3 regions of the Streptomyces sp. NPDC001020 genome follow, and region 3 is predicted to be linked to each of the others. Evidence: predicted binding sites of a transcription regulator. Region 3 holds the regulator's gene; each other region holds the start of a gene.

Evidence for each region. Region 3 encodes HrcA, which represses chaperone genes, less so after heat shock. Its sites were predicted from a motif close to TTNGCACTCNGNNNNNCNGAGTGCNAA; they were not measured.
Region 1: groL (chaperonin GroEL) is a predicted target of HrcA. The motif match lies at 2,380-2,406, and genes of this name have one in related genera.
Region 2: groES (co-chaperone GroES) is a predicted target of HrcA. The motif match lies at 2,969-2,995, and genes of this name have one in related genera.

What each region holds. Positions count from the first base shown of each region.
Region 1 is NZ_JBSFLQ010000011.1:128,440-132,985, forward strand. Features, by position in the region: gene thrC (threonine synthase) at 1-954, shown strand, start outside; gene ACWDEX_RS13430 (MoaD/ThiS family protein) at 1,158-1,433, shown strand; gene ACWDEX_RS13435 (cold-shock protein) at 1,931-2,134, shown strand; gene groL (chaperonin GroEL) at 2,530-4,152, shown strand; gene ACWDEX_RS13445 (NADH:flavin oxidoreductase) at 4,352-4,546, shown strand, end outside.
Region 2 is NZ_JBSFLQ010000014.1:148,132-152,677, forward strand. Features, by position in the region: gene ACWDEX_RS16190 (ester cyclase) at 1-672, shown strand, start outside; gene groL (chaperonin GroEL) at 736-2,361, opposite strand; gene groES (co-chaperone GroES) at 2,514-2,822, opposite strand; gene ACWDEX_RS16205 (polysaccharide deacetylase family protein) at 3,099-3,935, opposite strand; gene ACWDEX_RS16210 (polysaccharide deacetylase family protein) at 3,932-4,546, opposite strand, start outside.
Region 3 is NZ_JBSFLQ010000001.1:167,380-171,925, forward strand. Features, by position in the region: gene ACWDEX_RS00795 (nitronate monooxygenase) at 1-932, opposite strand, end outside; gene dnaJ (molecular chaperone DnaJ) at 1,140-2,276, opposite strand; gene hrcA (heat-inducible transcriptional repressor HrcA) at 2,277-3,296, opposite strand; gene ACWDEX_RS00810 (MBL fold metallo-hydrolase) at 3,487-4,221, shown strand; gene ACWDEX_RS00815 (DUF3097 domain-containing protein) at 4,268-4,546, shown strand, end outside.

The DNA.
Region 1 (4,546 bases), on a different contig from region 3:
GGCGAGCTGTACGTGAAGGACGACTCCGGTAACCCGACGCACTCCTTCAAGGACCGCGTCGTCGCCCAGGCACTGGAGGCGGCGCGCGCCTTCGGCTTCACCACCCTCTCGTGCTCCTCCACCGGCAACCTCGCGGGCGCGGTCGGCGCCGCCGCCGCCCGCGCCGGCTTCCGCTCCTGTGTCTTCATCCCGCACGACCTGGAGCAGGGCAAGGTCGTCATGGCCGCGATCTACGGCGGCGACCTCGTCGGCATCGAGGGCACCTACGACGACGTGAACCGCTTCTGTTCCGAGCTGATCGGCGACCCGGCCGGCGAGGGCTGGGGCTTCGTCAACGTCAACCTCCGTCCGTACTACGCGGAGGGCTCGAAGACCCTGGCGTACGAGATCGCCGAGCAACTGGGCTGGCGGCTGCCCGACCAGATCGTGGTCCCGGTCGCGTCCGGTTCGCAGCTCACGAAGATCGACAAGGGTCTGCGGGAGCTGATCGAGCTCGGGCTCGTCGAGGACCGGCCCTACCGGATCTTCGGGGCGCAGGCGGAGGGCTGCTCGCCGGTGGCCGCCGCGTTCAAGGCGGGCCATGACGTCGTACGTCCGCAGAAGCCGGACACGATCGCCAAGTCGCTGGCGATCGGCAACCCGGCGGACGGTCCGTACGTCCTCGACATCGCGCGTCGCACGGGCGGCGCGGTGGAGGACGTCACGGACGCGCAGATCGTCGACGCGATCAAGCTGCTCGCCCGCACCGAGGGTGTCTTCGCGGAGACCGCGGGCGGTGTGACGGTGGGCGTGACGCGCAAGCTCATCGAGAACGGCGTCCTCGACCCCACGAAGACGACGGTCGTCCTCAACACCGGCGACGGTCTCAAGACCCTCGACGCGGTGGCCGATACGGGACCGACCGCGACGATCCGTCCGAACCTCGACGCCTTCAAAGAGGCCGGCCTCGTCTGACGGCCCACCCGTCACCCGACCACCACCCCCTCAACGAGCCCGCTTCGCGAGCGCGCGTCTCCCGTCACCCGACCACCACCCCTCAACGAGCCCGCTTCGCGAGCGCGCGTCTCCCGTCACCCGACCACCACCCCTCAACGAGCCCGCTTCGCGAGCGCGCGTCCTGCGCCCACCAGCCATACCCAGACCGGAGGTCACACCACATGAGCGTCACCGTCCGCATCCCCACCATCCTGCGCACCTACACCGGCGGCCAGGCCGAGGTGACCGCCCAGGGCGCTACCCTCGCCGAAGTCATCGACGACCTGGAGAAGAACCACGCCGGGATCGCCGTCCGCGTCCTCGACGACCAGGGCAAGCTGCGCCGCTTCGTCAACGTGTACGTGAACGACGACGACGTCCGCTTCGAGCAGGGCCTTCAGACGGCGACGCCGGACGGCGCGGGCGTCTCCATCATCCCGGCCGTCGCCGGCGGCTGACGGTCACCCGGACGTGTGATCCCAGCCCTCGGCCGATGCCGGGCATCGGGGGTCCGTCGCGCGTGACGGCCGTGCCCTCGACGCGGTGCCTTCTTCGTCGGAGAAGCGGTGCCCTCTCCGTAAGAGAAACGGAGAGGGCAATTCCGCGGGGTTAAGCACGGTACAGTTGGGGAACGTGCTCGCATTCTCTTCGCCGGGCACCCCCGTTTTCTGCCTTGCTTCCGACAAGAAGTAGCCAAAGTGCGCGGGGATTTTGCGCCATTCGCTCTGTTTGCGAGGCCCGACTTGCCCTGAATTCGGGCGAATTCTCCGTACATTTCCGACCGGTCGTGCCCGGATTTCTCGTCCGACTGACCTGTTGCAGACGGCAGTTGGACAGATACATTCAGCCGCGGTCGACGCGTTCCGGCGCACGCCCCCAACCGTTGGGGGGTGAGGTCTGACCCGGGTCCGCGAAGTGTGGATCTGTGCAAGGGCCAGTAATAGGGGAGTTAGGCATGGCTCAGGGCACCGTCAAGTGGTTCAACGCGGAGAAGGGGTACGGCTTCATCGCGGTCGACGGTGGTGCGGATGTTTTCGTCCACTACAGCGCCATCCAGATGGACGGCTACCGCACTCTGGAAGAGGGCCAGCGGGTCGAGTTCGAGATCTCGCAGGGTCAGAAGGGTCCGCAGGCGGACATGGTTCGCCTGGCCGGCTGAAATACGCGCCGACGACTGAACTGTTCGACGTGTCGAGGGGCTCGTATCCCACCAGGGGTACGAGCCCCTCGGTCTGCCCGGGACCGGCCGGCCGCCTGCCCGGCCGACACCCGGCCACCACCCCTCAGCGAGCCGGCTTCGCCGGCGCACCTTGCGCCCGCCCGTCACCCGGCCACCACCCCTCAATGAGCCCGCTTTCGCGGGCGCACCTTGCACTCGGAGGGGGCGAGTGCTAATCATTGGCGTTAGCACTCTGAAGGTGAGAGTGACAAAGAAGGACCGGGTCGGTGAGGCCGCGGGCCGGGTGGGGCAAGGAACCACCGGCCGGGGCCGTCCGTCGCGGGCGCGGGCGCGGTCCGAAGTCATCACCCCCAGTCCTGGGAGGACCACTTCACATGGCCAAGATCATCGCGTTCGACGAGGAGGCGCGGCGCGGCCTCGAGCGCGGCATGAACCAGCTCGCGGACGCCGTCAAGGTGACGCTCGGCCCCAAGGGCCGCAATGTCGTCCTCGAGAAGAAGTGGGGCGCCCCCACGATCACCAACGACGGCGTCTCCATCGCCAAGGAGATCGAGCTCGAGGACCCGTACGAGAAGATCGGCGCCGAGCTGGTCAAGGAAGTCGCCAAGAAGACGGACGACGTCGCCGGTGACGGTACGACCACCGCGACCGTGCTCGCCCAGGCGCTGGTCCGCGAGGGTCTGCGCAACGTCGCCGCCGGTGCCAACCCGATGGCCCTGAAGCGCGGTATCGAGAAGGCCGTCGAGGCCGTCTCCGGTGCCCTGCTGGAGCAGGCGAAGGACGTCGAGACCAAGGAGCAGATCGCCTCCACGGCCTCCATCTCCGCCGCCGACACCCAGATCGGCGAGCTGATCGCCGAGGCCATGGACAAGGTCGGCAAGGAAGGCGTCATCACCGTCGAGGAGTCGCAGACCTTCGGTCTGGAGCTCGAGCTCACCGAGGGCATGCGCTTCGACAAGGGCTACATCTCGGCGTACTTCGCCACCGACATGGAGCGTATGGAGGCCGTCCTCGACGACCCGTACATCCTGATCGCCAACTCCAAGATCTCCAGCGTCAAGGACCTGCTCCCGCTCCTGGAGAAGGTCATGCAGTCGGGCAAGCCGCTGCTGATCATCGCCGAGGACGTCGAGGGCGAGGCCCTGTCGACCCTGGTCGTCAACAAGATCCGCGGCACCTTCAAGTCCGTTGCCGTCAAGGCCCCGGGCTTCGGCGACCGCCGCAAGGCCATGCTCGGCGACATCGCCATCCTCACGGGCGGCGAGGTCATCTCCGAGGAGGTCGGCCTCAAGCTGGAGAACGCGACCCTGGACCTCCTGGGCCGCGCCCGCAAGGTCGTCATCACCAAGGACGAGACCACCATCGTCGACGGTGCCGGCTCGTCCGACCAGGTCAACGGCCGCGTGAACCAGATCCGCGCCGAGATCGAGAACAGCGACTCCGACTACGACCGCGAGAAGCTGCAGGAGCGCCTGGCGAAGCTGGCCGGCGGCGTGGCCGTCATCAAGGCCGGTGCCGCCACCGAGGTGGAGCTCAAGGAGCGCAAGCACCGCATCGAGGACGCCGTTCGCAACGCGAAGGCGGCCGTCGAGGAGGGCATCGTCGCCGGTGGTGGCGTGGCCCTGCTGCAGGCCTCCCAGGTCTTCGAGAAGCTGGAGCTCGAGGGTGACGAGGCCACCGGTGCCGCCGCCGTCAAGCTGGCGCTCGAGGCCCCGCTGAAGCAGATCGCCGTCAACGCCGGCCTCGAGGGCGGCGTCGTGGTGGAGAAGGTGCGCAACCTGACCCCGGGTCACGGCCTGAACGCCGCGACCGGCGAGTACGTCGACCTGGTCAAGGAAGGCATCATCGACCCGGCGAAGGTGACCCGTTCCGCCCTGCAGAACGCCGCCTCCATCGCCGCGCTGTTCCTCACCACCGAGGCCGTCATCGCCGACAAGCCGGAGAAGGCCGCCGCGGCCGCTCCGGGCGGCATGCCGGGCGGTGACATGGACTTCTGATCCTTCTGAGGATCGGATCCGTCCGTCACGTACCGAGGGCGGCACTCCCTGGAGACAGGGGGTGCCGCCCTCGGGCGTATCCGGGATCACACCGCGGCGGGACGCCGATGCGGAATGCCATGGTCCACGGGGCCGTTGGACCAGTGAACATGCGCATGCATATGTCCGGCGTACCCGTACCTCGGCAAGGAGTCCCCACGTGACCGTCACCGCTTCGCCGTCCCGCGCGGCCGAGATCCTCTCCCGCCCCGCCACGATCAACGGCCTGACCGTCCGGAACCGCATCGCGATGGCGCCCATGACCCGCCAGTTCTCGCCCGGCGGCATCCCGGGCGAGGACGTCGCGTCGTACTACGCGCGCCGCGCGGCCGCGGACGTGGGCCTGATCATCACC
Region 2 (4,546 bases), on a different contig from region 3:
CGGTTCGACGAGATGAACCGGATCATGGACGCATGGGTCGAGCAGACCAGGGGCAGACGGACCGCGACGCACAGCGTGGTCGGCAAGGACCGCTCCGATGCCTCGCACTTCGTCGAGATCGTGGAGTTCCCCTCGTACGAGGAGGCGATGCGCAACGCGCACCTTCCCGAGACCGAGAAGATCTTCCGGGAGATGGTCGCCCTGTGCGACGAGATGCCCACGTTCACGGATCTGGACGTGGTGCGCGACGAGCAGCTCTACACGGCGAACGTCCGGCGGTTCTTCGGGACGCTGACGAGCGGGGGTGAACTCCCGCCGCTCAACGACCTCCTCACGGAGGACTGCCACAGCCACGATCCCGTCAACGCCCAGGACACCATCGGGCTGGACGCGCTCCGGCGCGAGTACGACGTGTGGCGCAGCGCCTTCGACTCCACGTTCACGCTCGACGACGTGATCGCCGAGGGCGACCGGGTCTGCGCGCTGTGGACCTGGAACGCCACCCACAAAGGCGAGTTCCTGGGGATCGAGCCCACCGGCAGGGACGTCACGATGAGCGGGATGACCCTGTTCCGGTTCAGCGAGGACGGGAAGATCGCCGAGATGTGGTGGCAGCACGACCAACTGGGGCTGATGGAGCAGCTGGGCGCGCTCGACGCTCTGGAGAGGTGAACAACGCGAAGGTCCGGCACCCCACGCGGGGGTGCCGGACCTCAGTACTGCTTACGGCTTACGTCAGTGAGCGTGACCGTGGCCGTGACCGGCGGTGGCCGGCTCCTCTTCTTCCTTCTTCTCGACGACCAGGGTCTCGGTCGTCAGCAGCAGGGAGGCGATGGAGGCGGCGTTCTCCAGGGCGGAGCGGGTGACCTTGACCGGGTCGATGACGCCGGCCTTGACCAGGTCGCCGTACTCGCCGGTGGCGGCGTTGTAGCCGTTGCCCTTGTCCAGCTCGGCGACCTTGGAGGCGATGACGTAGCCCTCCAGGCCCGCGTTCTCGGCGATCCAGCGCAGCGGCTCGACGACCGCGCGGCGGACGATGGCGACACCGGTGGCCTCGTCGCCCTGCTTGCCGAGGCCGTCCGCCAGCACCTTGGAGGCGTGGACCAGCGCGGAGCCACCACCGGAGACGATGCCCTCCTCGACCGCGGCGCGGGTCGCGGAGATGGCGTCCTCCAGACGGTGCTTCTTCTCCTTCAGCTCCACCTCGGTGGCGGCGCCGACCTTGATCACGCACACGCCGCCGGCCAGCTTCGCGAGGCGCTCCTGGAGCTTCTCGCGGTCCCAGTCGGAGTCGGTGGCCTCGATCTCGGCCTTGATCTGGGCGACGCGGCCGACGACGTCCTCGGACTTGCCGCCACCGTCGACGATGGTGGTGTCGTCCTTGGTGACCGTCACGCGGCGGGCGCTGCCCAGGACCTCCAGGCCGACCTGGTCGAGCTTGAGGCCGACCTCCTCGGAGATGACCGTGGCGCCGGTGAGGACCGCCATGTCCTGCAGCATCGCCTTACGGCGGTCGCCGAAGCCGGGGGCCTTGACGGCGACGGCGTTGAAGGTGCCGCGGATCTTGTTCACGACGAGGGTGGAGAGAGCCTCGCCCTCGACGTCCTCGGCGATGATCAGCAGCGGCTTGGAGGAGCCCGCCTGGATGACCTTCTCCAGCAGCGGGAGCAGGTCCTGGATGGAGGAGACCTTGCCCTGGTTGATCAGGATGTACGGGTCGTCGAGGACGGCCTCCATGCGCTCCTGGTCCGTCACGAAGTACGGCGACAGGTAGCCCTTGTCGAAGGCCATGCCCTCGGTGAAGTCCAGCTCCAGACCGAAGGTGTTGGACTCCTCGACGGTGATGACACCGTCCTTGCCGACCTTGTCCATCGCCTCGGCGATCAGCTCGCCGACCTGCTGGTCCTGGGCGGACAGCGCGGCGACGGCGGCGATGTCGGACTTCTCGTCGATCGGGCGGGCGGTGGCCAGCAGGTCGTCGGAGACGGCCTTGACGGCGGCGTCGATGCCCTTCTTCAGGGCGGCCGGGGAGGCACCCGCGGCGACGTTCCTCAGGCCCTCGCGCACCAGCGCCTGGGCGAGCACGGTGGCGGTGGTCGTACCGTCACCCGCGATGTCGTTGGTCTTGGTCGCCACCTCCTTCACCAGCTGGGCGCCGAGGTTCTCGTACGGGTCCTCGACCTCGACCTCACGGGCGATGGTGACGCCGTCGTTGGTGATGGTCGGAGCGCCGAACTTCTTGTCGATGACGACGTTGCGGCCCTTCGGGCCGATCGTCACCTTGACCGTGTCGGCAAGCTTGTTGACGCCGCGCTCGAGGGCGCGACGGGCGTCCTCGTCGAACTTCAGGATCTTCGCCATGGAGCGTTTCAGTCCTCTCGTTGCGATCCTCGGCTGCCCTCCCGGAGCAGCCGCCGATCGCGGTGAAAAACGAACTGCGCCCCTGGCGCCCGGCTTTTCAACGGTCGCGGGGGCCGGGGGCGCAGCTCAAAGCAGGAGTGCTTCGGGGTGAATTACTTCTCGATGATCGCGAGGACGTCGCGAGCCGAGAGAACGAGGTACTCCTCGTTGTTGTACTTCACCTCGGTGCCGCCGTACTTGCTGTAGAGCACGACATCGCCGACCTTGACGTCGAGCGGAAGGCGGTTGCCGTCCTCGAAGCGGCCCGGGCCCACGGCGAGGACGACGCCCTCCTGGGGCTTCTCCTTCGCAGTGTCCGGGATGACCAGGCCAGAGGCCGTGGTCTGCTCGGCGTCCAGCGGCTGGACCACGATGCGGTCCTCGAGCGGCTTGATGGCAACCTTGGAGCTGGCGGTCGTCACGATCCGACCTCCCCCTTCGGAGATCTCGCGGGGTTAACTGTCTGAGGTGGCGACCAGGTCGATCCGTCGTCGCGGGTGCCGGACCTGCCCGTCGCTGTGTTGGCACTCACCAGTGGCGAGTGCCAGAGCCGAGACTATGACCGCGATTAGCACTCGGTCAAGCGGAGTGCCAATTGCGTGCGGTGCGGCGCCGGAGCTTGCGCCTCCTGTCCCGCTCTATCGGCCCAAAAGGCCTCGTCCTCAAGCCGGCATGAGCCCGCCAAGTTCAAGGACGTTCTAGAGGTAGTCCTCCAAGCGCCCCACCGAGAACCCGCTCGCCTGGATGCGACGCAGGAGGCGGGCCGTCTCCGTGGTCAAGGACGCGGGGGGACGGCTCTCCTCCTCATGGGGCCGGACATGGGGCCGGAGGATGTCGCCAGGGTGGAGGGGCGCGCCCCCCTCGTACGGCTCGGGGTCTCTGCCCGGCATCCGGCGCCACAGGATCAGGGCCGTGATGCCGCAGTCCGCCGCCGCCTGGAACGTCGTGCGGTCGTATGAGCCGTACGGCGGGCGCAGCAGCCGGGAATGCAGGCCCAGACGGGCCCTGAGCCGCTCCTGCTGGCCGCAGATCTCGGTGCGCTGCTCCCCGTAGGACAGCCCGCGCAGCTCGGCGTGGTTCAGGGTGAGGTTCTCGATGCCCGCACCGGCCGCCCGCAGCCGTGCGGCGCTCGCGTACCCCGGCCCGACGGCACTGTCCGCGAGGAACACACTGACCGGCAGCCGCAGTTCACGGACCATGTCGATGAACCCGGGGTCCTTCTCGGCATCCGCGCCGTACGTCAGGAAGACGACCTTGTCGCGAGTCGGCACACGGTCGAGGACGGGCGGCAGGCCCGCTCCGGCCAGGTCCTCGCCGCGCTCCGGGGAGCGGACCGGCCGGGGCGCGGGCGCAAGCGGGGCGGCGAGCCCCCAGCGGCGGTACGTCCCCTCGTACGGCCCGTGCGACCTGCCCACCTTCTGGGCGGCCTTCTTGCCCAGCCGTTCGAACGGGTCGACGGACTGGGCGCAGCCGGACAGGACCGCCACGGCGAGCGCCCCGGCGAGCAGTGCCCGCACCTGCCGCCGCGCCCTCACAGGTAGTCCTCCAGTCGCGCCACCGCGTACCCGTCGTCGGTGACCTTCTTCAGGAACCGGCGGATCAGGTCGGGCATCGAACTGTTCCAGTCCGACGTGCCGCGGAAGTGGGTCAGGACGATGTCGCCGGGGTGCAGGCTGCGGTCCCAGTCCCGGTACTCCCAGTGGTCGGGGTAGACCTCCTCGTTCCAGATCGGGACGTACTTGATGCCGCAGGACTTGGCGGCACGCAGGGTGTCCCTGTTGTAGTTGCCGTACGGCGGCCGGAAGGCCGTCGGGCGCCTGCCGAACTGCTCCTTCATCAGGTCCTGCATGCCGCAGATCTCGTTCCTCTGTTCCTCGTAGGAAAGCCCGGGAAGGTAGGGGTGGTGCAGTGTCTGGTTGTTCAGCGTGACGCCGAGGTCGCGCATCGTTCGGAAGTAGTCGTACTCGTCGTCGATCCGGTCGTCGTTGAGGAACGCCGTGTACGGGACCTTCAGGTCGCTCATCATCCGCAGGAAATCCGGGTCCTTGTCGGCACTGTCGTCGACGGTGAGGAAGACGACCTTGTCCTTGGTGGGGACGGTGGTGAAGACCGGGGGCAGGCCGCCGCCGTCATGAACCTCGAAACC
Region 3 (4,546 bases):
ACCTCGGGGTACGCGGCGGGCGCGTACCGGCCGTGCTCACGCATGAAGCGGTTGACCAGACCGCGCGCCGGGCGCCCGGAGAAGGCGCGCGTCAGCTCCGTGCGGACGAACCGGGGGTCGGTCAGCGCCTGCTTGTGCAGTGCGGGGGCGCCGGACTCGGGCGTGGCGAGGAACGCGGTGCCGAGCTGGGCCGCACTCGCGCCCGCCGCGAGCACCGCGGCGATCTGGCTGCCGCGCATGATGCCGCCGGCCGCCACGATCGGGATCCGCACGGTTTCGCGGACCTGGGCGATCAGTGCGAGCAGCCCGATGCCGCAGCCGTCGTTCTCGGCGTTGTCGCGGTGGGTGCCCTGGTGGCCGCCGGCCTCGACGCCCTGCACGATCACGGCGTCGGCGCCCGCGTGTTGCACGGCGAGGGCCTCCTCCGCGGTGGTCGCGGTGACCAGGGTGAGGGTGCCCGCGCGGCGCAGCGAGTCCAGGACGTCCGGGGTGGGGGTCCCGAAGTGGAAGGAGACCACGGGCACCGGGTTGTCGAGGAGGACGGCGAGCTTGGCGTCGTAGCCGTCGTCGCGGCCGCTGTCGGGGTCGCCCAGCTCGGTCTTGTACCAGGCGGCCTCACCGGCGAGCTGGTCGGCGTAGATCTCGACCGCGGCGGAAGGCGGCGTGACGACAGCCTCTCCGGTGGAGCCGTTGCTCACCCCGGGGTACTCCGGCTGCGGCAGGAACAGGTTCACGCCGAAGGGGCTGCCGGTGAGCCCGCGAAGCTGCTTGATCTCCTGGTACATGCCGTCGGCGGTCTTGTACCCGGCGGCGAGGAAGCCCAGGCCACCGGCATCGGACACGGCGGCGGCGAGCTGAGGCACGGAGACGCCGCCCGCCATGGGGGCCTGCACGATCGGGTGACGGAGAAGATCGGTCAGCGCGGTGGACATGACCGCATGGTGTCACGTCGCGCGATCAGGTCCGAATCCGGCCTTCCGTCTGCATGTGCCCGGGAATGGGCAGTGGGTCAGAGGCGGTGCGAGGGCGCCCCTGGCCGGTGTCCCAGCAGGTGGTGTGCTCGTTCAGGCCGAAGCGGGGCGGCCGGGCGGGTCACTCGGCGCCGACTGCCTTGCCGACGCCGAGTGACCACGCCACGGTCATCGCCCGTTGAACGCGTCCTTCAGCCGCGAGAACAGCCCCTGCTGCCCCGGCTGGAACTGCCCCTGCGGCCGCTCCTCGCCCCGCAGCTTCGCCAGTTCGCGCAGCAGCCGCTCCTGCTCCGCGTCCAGCTTGCCCGGCGTCGTGACCTCGACATGGACGATCAGGTCGCCTCGGCCGCCGCCGCGCAGATGCGTGACGCCGCGGCCGTGCAGCGGGATCGACTGCCCGGACTGCGTGCCGGGCCGGATGTCGACCTCCTCCAGGCCGTCCAGCGTCTCCAGCGGGACCTTCGTACCGAGGGCCGCCGCCGTCATCGGGATGGTGACCGTGCAGTGCAGGTCGTCGCCGCGACGCTGGAAGACCGGGTGCGGCAGCTCGTGGACCTCGACGTACAGGTCACCGGCGGGGCCGCCACCGGGGCCGATCTCGCCCTCGCCCGCGAGCTGGATCCGCGTGCCGTTGTCGACACCGGCCGGGATCTTGACGGTGAGCGTCCTGCGGGAGCGCACCCGCCCGTCGCCCGCGCACTCCGGGCAGGGGGTGGGGACGACCGTGCCGAAGCCCTGACACTGCGGGCACGGACGCGACGTCATGACCTGGCCCAGGAAGGACCGCGTGACCTGGGAGACCTCACCGCGGCCACGGCACATGTCGCAGGTCTGCGCGGAGGTGCCGGGCGCGGCGCCCTCGCCGTTGCAGGTGTTGCAGACGACGGCCGTGTCGACCTGGATGTCCTTGGTCGTACCGAACGCGGCCTCGTCGAGCTCGATCTCCAGCCGGATCATGGCGTCCTGGCCACGGCGGGTGCGCGAGCGCGGTCCGCGCTGCGACGCCGTGCCGAAGAACGCGTCCATGATGTCGGAGAAGTTCCCGAAGCCGCCCGCGCCGAAGCCGCCCGCACCGGCACCGCCCGCCTGGGACAGCGGATCGCCGCCGAGGTCGTAGACCTGCTTCTTCTGCGGGTCCGAGAGCACCTCGTACGCCGCGTTGATCTCCTTGAACCGCTCCTGCGTCTTCGGATCGGGATTGACGTCCGGGTGCAGCTCGCGCGCGAGCCGACGGAACGCCTTCTTGATCTCATCCTGCGACGCGTCGCGGCGCACGCCGAGTACGGCGTAGTAGTCCGTGGCCACTTACGACTCCGCCAGGATCTGTCCGACGTACCGTGCCACCGCTCGTACCGCTCCCATCGTTCCCGGGTAATCCATGCGGGTCGGTCCGACCACGCCGAGTTTCGCTACTGCCTCGCCGCCCGAACCGTAGCCCACGGAGACCACGGACGTGGAGTTGAGTCCCTCGTGCGCGTTCTCATGACCGATACGCACCCGCATGGCCGGATCCTTCGCCTCACCCAGCAGCTTGAGGAGCACGACCTGCTCCTCGAGCGCCTCGAGGACGGGCCGGATGGTGAGAGGGAAGTCATGCCCGAAACGGGTGAGATTGGCGGTACCGCCGATCATCAGCCGTTCCTCGGTCTCCTCCACGAGCGTCTCCAGCAGGGTGGAGAGCACCGTCGAGACCGCGCCGCGGTCCTCGGGCTCCTCGAAGGCCTCCGGCAGGTCCTGCACCAGTGGCGGGACGTCCGCGAAACGACGTCCGGCGACCCGGCTGTTGAGCCGTGCGCGCAGATCCGCGAGAGACGCCTCCCCGAACGGGGCGGGGCAGTCGATCATGCGCTGCTCGACGCGGCCGGTGTCCGTGATCAGCACGAGCATCACGCGCGCGGGTGCCATCGACAGCAGTTCGACATGCCGCACGGTCGAACGGGTCAGCGAGGGGTACTGCACGACGGCGACCTGTCGGGTGAGCTGCGCGAGCAGCCGTACCGTGCGCGCGACCACGTCATCGAGGTCCACCGAGCACTCCAGGAAGTTCTGGATCGCCCGGCGCTCGGGGGCGGTCATCGGCTTGACGCCCGCGAGCCTGTCGACGAAGAGGCGGTAGCCCTTGTCCGTGGGGATGCGTCCGGCGCTGGTGTGCGGCTGGGCGATGTAGCCCTCCTCCTCCAGCGCGGCCATGTCGTTGCGGACGGTGGCCGGGGAGACGCCGAGCTTGTGCCGCTCGGTCAGTGCCTTGGAGCCCACCGGCTCCTCGGTGCCGACGTAGTCCTGGACGATGGCGCGCAGCACTTCGAGCCTGCGTTCACTGAGCATCGCGCGCACCTCCAGCGTTCGTCCCGTTGACGTTCCTGGCACTCTGTCCGTGCGAGTGCCAGCATCCCCGGCCCAGTGTACGGCCGCCGGGTACGCCCCCGGCAAGGGTGGGCCCGGCTGTCGTACCGGCGTGTACCGACCTGTCCGGGGCTGTCTGGCCGGACCGGGCGCATGCCTATAGCGTCGCGCCATGACGGTGTTGTGGGAAGAATCCGGGTGGGAGGCGCTCGGTTCACGGGCCGGTCGTGTACGGCTTCCGGTCTGGGACTGCACGGCGGGACTGGTCGTGGGCGACCACGGAACGCTCGTGATCGACCCGGGGTCGAGCCTGCGCGAGGGTGCGTGGTTGCGCGCCGAGGCGGGGCGGCTGCTCGCGCCGCTGGGGGCGGAGAGACGTGTGACACATCTCGCGTTCACGCACCCCCACTTCGACCATGTCTTCGGCGCGGCGGTGTTCGACGGCGCGGAGGTGTTCGGAGCGGTGGGCCTCGACGCCCTGTTCGTCCGCGAGCGCGACGAGTTGCGCGGGGATGCGATCCGCCACGGCCTGGCCTCGGACGAGGCGGTCGAGGCCGCGGAGGCGCTGGTGCGCCCACACCACCAGGTCTCGGACGAGCGGACGCTCGATCTGGGCGGGGTGGAGGTGTTGCTGGCGAACGTGGGCCCGGGTCACACGGCCCACGACCTGGCCGTCCTCGTCCCCGGGGACCCGGCGGTGGTGTTCTGCGGGGACCTGGTGGAGGAGTCCGGCGAGCCGCAGGCGGGCCCGGACGCGGTTCCCTCGCACTGGCCGGCCGCACTGGACCGGCTGCTGAAGCTGGGCGGAGAGGACGCGCTGTACGTGCCGGGGCACGGTGCGGTGGTGGACGCGCGGTTCGTCCGCTCCCAGCGGGACGAGCTGGCGGCCCGTTTCGGCGTGTCGTAGACCCTCGTACGACATCACGCCCCGGGCTTCTCCTATCGTCATCCGAATGCGCCAGTACTCGCCGGACCTGACCCCGCCGTGGAAGAAGCCCAAGCCCGTGCCGGAGGTCCCGGCGGACCCCGGTCTGGTGGTGGAGGAGCCGCGCACCGGCTTCTGCGGCGCGGTGATCCGCTGCGAGGCGGGCACGGTCACCCTGGAGGACCGGTTCGGCAAGCACCGGGTGTTTCCCCTGGAGCCGCGGGGGTTCCTGCTGGAGGGGCGGGTGGTGACGCTGGTACGCCCGTCGAAGGCTCCGGTGCGTCCGACCCGTACGGCGTCGGGTTCG